2 regions of the Glaciibacter kafniensis genome follow, and region 2 is predicted to be linked to the other one. Evidence: predicted binding sites of a transcription regulator. Region 2 holds the regulator's gene; the other holds the start of a gene.

Region 1 (3,417 bases), on a different contig from region 2:
CAACGCCCGGCAAATACGAGATGGGCATCGCCGATGGCATCGTCGAGCAGATCATTCGCCCAACCGGGCTGATCGACCCCGAAGTTGTGATCAAGCCCAGCGCCGGGCAAATCGACGACCTGCTCGAGGAGATCCGCCTCCGCACCGACCGCAACGAACGCGTGCTCGTGACAACTCTGACGAAGAAGATGGCTGAAGAACTCACCGACTTCTTCACGGAGGCCGGGGTGCGAGTGCGCTATCTGCACTCGGATGTCGACACGCTGCGCCGCGTCGAGCTTCTGTCGGAGTTGCGAGCCGGCATCTACGACGTGCTCGTCGGAATCAACCTGCTCAGAGAGGGCCTCGACTTGCCGGAGGTCTCCCTGGTCGCCATCCTCGACGCCGACAAAGAAGGCTTTCTGCGATCGTCGACCTCGCTCATCCAGACCATCGGTCGTGCGGCTCGAAACGTGTCGGGCGAGGTGCACATGTACGCCGACCGCATCACCCCGTCGATGGCGCATGCCATCGAAGAAACGAACAGGCGGCGCGAGAAGCAGGTCGCCTACAACACGCTTCACGGCATCGACCCGACGCCGCTGCGCAAGAAGATCGCCGACATCACCGACATCCTCGCGCGCGAAGAAGCCGACACGGCCGAGCTTCTGGCCGGGCGTGACAAGCGCAAGAAGAGCCCGACGCCGAACCTGCGCCGGCAGGGGCTGGCCGCAAACGGCGCCAACGATCTCGAATCGATCATCTTCGACCTCAACACGCAGATGCTCGAGGCCGCGGGGGAGCTGAAGTTCGAGCTCGCCGCACGGTTGCGCGATGAGGTCTCTGAACTCAAGCGGGAGCTGCGTCAAATGGAGAAGGCCGGGCACCTGAACTAACCGGCTTCAGCTCGCTGCCTCAGCGTGGAGTGAGACCGGCGTTGGCGCAGTTCAGCTGACACGACAACAGCTCGCGGCACGCGTCCGTGAAGCTGGCACGTTGTCTACCGAGTGCCCGCTTCGTAAACACGTGCCGTGAAGGGAAAGTCGGTACCGATCTCGACGCGAGGGCGACGCGAGGACGGCCGGTGCGCAGCCTGGGCGAGGTGTATCCCGGTGGGCGCGGGATGGAGCGCGCGCCAGCGGGGATAAACCTCGCCGGGATGGTTCAGGGCTATGAAAACGGCGCGCGCAGTTCGCGGCATGTGTTTGCGAAGCCGGCACGTGTCTCAACGTGTGCCCGCTTCCCATACATGTGCCGCGAGCCAGCCCGTCGGTCGAGCCTGTCGAGACCTGGTGGGCCGACCTCGAGACCGGCTCGCCGGATCTCGACAGGCTCGATCACCGAACAGGCTCGATCACCGGATGCGGCTCCACCACAGGGTGCGGCTCGATCACCGTCCGGAAAGATCGAACATATGTTCGCTCAGAGCGCGTGTCGGACCAGGCATTTCGGAGGCAGCACTGCATAGACTCGACGAGTGTCAATTTCGAAGGTAAACGGGTCCAAGCTCAGCGTGCGCGGCGCACGTGTGCATAATCTCCATAACGTCGACCTGGAGATTCCTCGTGACTCTCTCGTCGTCTTCACCGGGCTCTCGGGTTCTGGCAAGTCGTCGCTCGCCTTCGACACCATCTTCGCCGAAGGTCAGCGTCGCTATGTTGAGTCGCTGAGCGCCTACGCCCGGCAGTTTCTCGGCCAGGTCGACCGGCCAGACGTCGACTTCATCGAGGGCCTCAGCCCCGCGGTGTCGATCGACCAGAAGTCGACCAACCGCAACCCGCGCTCCACTGTCGGCACGATCACCGAGATCTACGACTACATGCGTCTGCTCTGGGCGCGCATCGGCGTGCCTCACTGTGCCATCTGCGGCGAGACGATTCAGTCGCAGACTGTGCAGCAGATCGCCGATCAGCTGATGGAACTCGAGACCGGCACCCGTTACCAAATCCTCAGCCCCGTCGTCTCGCAGAAGAAGGGCGAGTTCGTCGACCTCTTCAGCGAGCTGGCCGCCAGTGGATACTCCCGTGCGGTCGTCGACGGCACCCAGATTCAATTGAGCGAGCCGCCGACGCTGAAGAAGCAGCAAAAGCACGATATCTCGGTCACCGTCGACCGCCTCGTCGCCGGCCCCGAGTTGCTCGGGCGTCTGACCGACTCCCTCGAGACCGCCCTCAAACTCACCGATGGCCTGGTGCAGATCAACTTCATCGACCGCGAAGGTGATGAGGCCTGGCAGAGCTTCTCCGAGAAGCTCTCCTGCCCGAACAACCACCCGGTGCAGCTGACCGAGATCGAACCGCGCACCTTCTCGTTCAACGCGCCGTTCGGCGCCTGCCCCGAGTGCTCGGGGCTCGGCACCCGCATGTCCGTCGACCAGGACCTGCTGCTCGGCGATCCGGACCTCAGCATCGCCGAAGGCGTTGTGCTGCCCTGGACGACGCAGGGCAAGGGGCTCTTCCAGTACTACGAAAAACTTCTCGACGGTCTCGCCCGCGACCTGGACTTCTCGTTGAACACGCCGTGGAAAAAACTCAGCCCCGAGGTGCAGAACGCTGTGATGCGCGGCGACAACTTCGAAGTCAAGGTGAAGTGGAAAAACCGCTACGGCCGCGAGATGAGCTACACCTCCGGCTTCGAAGGCGTTGTTCCCTACATCGAACGCCAGTACCTCCAGGCCGAGACCGACACTCAGCGGCAGCGCTGGGCCGAATACCTCCGCGAGGTCAACTGCCCCGTCTGTGACGGCACGCGGCTGAAGCCAGAAGTGCTGGCCGTCACCGTCTACGACGCGAGCATCGCGGATGTCTGCGCGCTCAGCCTGAGCGACGCCCGTGAGTTCATGGACACGCTCACGCTCACCGATCGCGAGGCGGCCATCGCCGCGCAGGTGCTGCGCGAGATCAAGGCGCGCCTCGACTTCTTGATCAGGGTCGGCCTGAACTACCTCAACCTCGCTCGGGCAGCAGCCACGCTGTCGGGCGGCGAGGCGCAGCGCATCCGGTTGGCCACCCAGATCGGATCCGGTTTGACCGGAGTGCTTTACGTTCTCGACGAGCCGAGCATCGGCCTGCATCAGCGCGACAACCGCCGCCTGATTGAGACCCTCGTCGCGCTGCGCGACCTGGGCAACACCCTGATCGTCGTCGAGCACGACGAAGACACGATTCGCACGGCGGACTGGATTGTCGACATCGGGCCGGGCGCCGGCGTCAACGGCGGTCACGTGGTGCACTCCGGCTCCTACGATGACCTGCTCGGAAACACGAAGTCGCTCACCTCCGACTATCTGTCGGGGCGCAAGTCGATTGAGACCCCGAAGACACGTCGCCCGCTCGATCCCGAACGCGAGATCAAAGTGACAGGGGCTGCGGCGAACAACCTGCAGAAGGTGTCGGTCACCTTCCCCCTCGGCACATTCACCGCCGTCACCGGAGTCAG
Region 2 (3,417 bases):
CGACGTGCTCGTGCACGGTGAACCCGAGCGCAACGACATGGTGCAGTACTTCGCCGAGAACCTCGACGGTTTCGCCACGACGGTGAACGGCTGGGTGCAGTCCTATGGCAGCCGATGTACGCGTCCGTCGATTCTGTGGGGCGATGTCTCACGGCCGGCCCCGATCACCGTCGGCTGGTCGACCTACGCGCAGAGCCTGACCAAGAAGCCGGTCAAGGGGATGCTGACCGGTCCGGTCACCATTCTCGCCTGGTCGTTCGTGCGCGACGATCAACCCCTTTCCGACACCGCCAGGCAGGTGGCGCTGGCCCTGCGCGACGAGATCGCCGACCTCGAGACGGCCGGCATCACGCTGGTTCAGGTTGACGAACCGGCGTTGCGCGAACTGCTTCCGCTCAAGAAGCGTGACCAGGAGGCCTACCTGGAGTGGTCGGTCGGAGCATTCAAACTGGCGACCGCCGGTGTCGCCGATGCGACCCAGATTCACACCCACCTCTGCTACTCGGAGTTCGGCGTGGTGATCGACGCGATCCGCAACCTCGACGCCGATGTCACGAGCATTGAGGCGGCGCGTTCCCGCATGGAGGTGGTGGCCGACCTCGGCGCGAGCGGATTCAGCCACGGCATTGGGCCAGGCGTCTACGACATCCACTCGCCACGCGTGCCGGACACCGACGAAGTGGTGGGGTTGCTCGAGCGGGCGCTGGCCACGATTCCGGCCCGTCAGCTCTGGGTGAACCCGGACTGCGGGCTCAAGACCCGTGGCTACGACGAGACGATCGCGTCACTGGCCAACATCGTCGAAGCGACGCAGCTGGTGCGGGCGCGCGTCGGGGCATCCGTCGGTTGGTAGACAATTCGGTGGTCGAGGAGCGCGCGACGAAGGAGCGCGCGTCGAGGGAGTGCGCGTTTATGAGGCACATGGCCATTGTCATCTCAGCTGGGCGCGGAGTATCCCCGCTGGCGCGCGGTAGAGCCCGCGCCGGCGGGGATACCCCGCGCCCAGACGGGGCGGGGGGCCGAATGGCCGATTACGTGTACCACTTTGCCGCGCAGTGGCCCCGTAGCCCATATGCCGAGATCAGGCGAGATGTCGAGATCAGGCGAGCCGATCTCCAGGCCTGGGCTGCGTCCGAGGAGTGGCGGGAGGCGGTTTCGACAGGCTCAACCAACGGAGCGGTGCGATGGAGAGGGCGGCCGCAGGTGGTCTTGACAGGCTCGGCCAACGGAACGCCGTTGCGCGGATCGAAAACCGTGACGCCCGTTGAGTTCAGTGGGCGTGGCAGCTTTCAACCCGCGTGGCGCAATCGGACCCGGCGTCCGACCCGCGTGGCGCAATCGGACCCGGCATCCGACCCGCATGGCGGATGTGCGGCAGGGACGTTGAGGGGCGAATTGTGCATTGCGCGCGTTGGGCGCCGCTGCGCGCGGTGGCGCCGACCCGCGTGACGGCACCGGACCCGCGCAGCGGATGCGGCCTGGCCGGCGGAGGTCCGCTACATCGCCCGGCACTCGTGAGAAGACTCGACGCCCACGCGGCTTGACCTTACCCAGAGAAGCGTCACCTTACCCAGAGAAGCGTCGACCCGGCCGCGGGCGGCCTCCCCGACCACCGAGACGTCGCTAGACCGAGCGGAGAACCGCCACGATCTTGCCGAGAATCTCGGCATGGTCGCCCATGATCGGCTCGAAGTTCGTGTTGCGCGGAAGCAACCAGGTGTGGCCGTCACGCTGACGGAACACCTTGACCGTCGCCTCGTTGTCGAGCATGGCGGCGACGATCTCACCGTTCTCCGCGGTCTTCTGCTGACGCACGACCACCCAGTCGCCGTCGCAGATCGCGGCGTCGATCATCGATTCGCCGACGACCTTGAGCATGAACAGGTCGCCCTTGCCCACGAGCTGGCGGGGGAGCGGAAAGATCTCATCGATCTGCTGGTCAGCGGTGATCGGGATGCCGGCGGCGATACGGCCGACAAGGGGAACCATTGCGGCGTCACCGATCTGCACGTTCGACGCCGAGGAGTCGGCGTCTCCGACCGAATTGTCGTCGGTGGACTGCGGCAGCTCGATCAGAATCTCGAGCGCGCGCGGACGGTTCGGGTCACGGCGCAGGTAGCCGCTCAGCTCCAACTGGTTGAGCTGGTGCGTCACGCTCGACAGCGAGGCGAGGCCCACGGCGTCGCCGATCTCGCGCATGCTCGGCGGATATCCGCGGCTGCTCACCGAACGTGAGATCACGTCGAGAATCGCCAGCTGCTTCTCGCTGAGGCTCTTTCGGCGACGTGTGCCGCCCCGTTCGCGGGGGCCGCTGGTCTCTTTCGTCATGTCACTCGCTCCTCGTGCCGATGTCGTTGGGTTCGAATGTCAGAGGTGTCTGGTTGTGTTCGATCCGTCAACAAAAACTGTATCCCCGCACTCCTGGAAAACAAACACTTCTTCGAGTGTGTTGCCCGATTGTTTTGAAGAACAACGTAAAGAGGCTTGATTCTTCGAACAATCGAATATATATTCGGAACATAGATTCGGATGCGGCTCCCTCGATGGGGATCCGGATACGTACTTACCAGGAGGTTCACCTTGAGCACAGCAGTCAGCACCGCAGCTCCGCACGGCTCCAATGGCACCACCCGCCTGCGTCTGACCCGACGCGGTCGCATCGTTTTCAGCACGATGGCGGCGCTCCCGCTCGTCGTCGGTGCGTTCGTCGTCACCCTCAACGGGGGAGCGGCCATCGCCTCCAACTCCGGCACCGCTGGTTCTGCGTCGTTCGACTACGTCACGGTGTCAGCCGGGCAGTCGCTCTGGCAGCTCGCCGAGACCCTCGCCCCCGAAGCCGACCCGCGCGATGTCATCGCTGAGATCGTCGCCCTCAATCAGTTGTCGACGGCCACCGTCGAGCCCGGCCAGCGCCTCGCCCTTCCGCTCACCGACTGAGCCTGGCGTCAACCGTCCGACCGGCAGTGTGCCAGGGAACAGGCAGCCGTCGTCGATCGAGTCGAGACCCGTGCCTATTCCTCACCGTGTTGCGAGTTGCTAGCGTTGACGCATGGCGACGCGCAGCGAGACGACGGCCGCGAGGTTTCAGCTTCCGTCGGGATCGTCCGGGTGGCTCACAGTGCGCGGCGCTCGAGAGCACAACCTGCAGAACGTTGACGTCGACATTCCGCGCGATGCCTTCGTGGTTTTCACCGGGGTATCAGGTTCAGGAAAGTCGTCGCTCGCTTTCGGCACAGTCTTCGCCGAGGCCCAGCGACGTTACTTCGAGTCCGTCGCCCCGTATGCCCGTCGACTGATCGACCAGGCTGGTGCGCCCGACATCGACTCGATCGGCGGCCTTCCTCCCGCAGTGGCCCTCAAGCAGGCCCGCGGAGGCGTAAGCTCGCGCTCCTCGCTCGGCACGATCAGCTCGCTCTC

Evidence for each region. Region 2 encodes LexA, which represses DNA repair genes until DNA is damaged. Its sites were predicted from a motif close to TCGAACANNTGTTCGA; they were not measured.
Region 1: the regulator LexA is predicted to act here: its motif matches at 1,386-1,401, upstream of uvrA (excinuclease ABC subunit UvrA).

What each region holds. Positions count from the first base shown of each region.
Region 1 covers NZ_BAABCN010000002.1:799,454-802,870, forward strand. The annotation lists gene uvrB (excinuclease ABC subunit UvrB) at 1-875, shown strand, start outside; gene uvrA (excinuclease ABC subunit UvrA) at 1,457-3,417, shown strand, end outside.
Region 2 covers NZ_BAABCN010000014.1:35,723-39,139, reverse strand. The annotation lists gene metE (5-methyltetrahydropteroyltriglutamate--homocysteine S-methyltransferase) at 1-853, shown strand, start outside; gene lexA (transcriptional repressor LexA) at 1,624-2,328, opposite strand; gene ABD791_RS17660 (LysM peptidoglycan-binding domain-containing protein) at 2,581-2,937, shown strand; gene ABD791_RS17655 (ATP-binding cassette domain-containing protein) at 3,050-3,417, shown strand, end outside.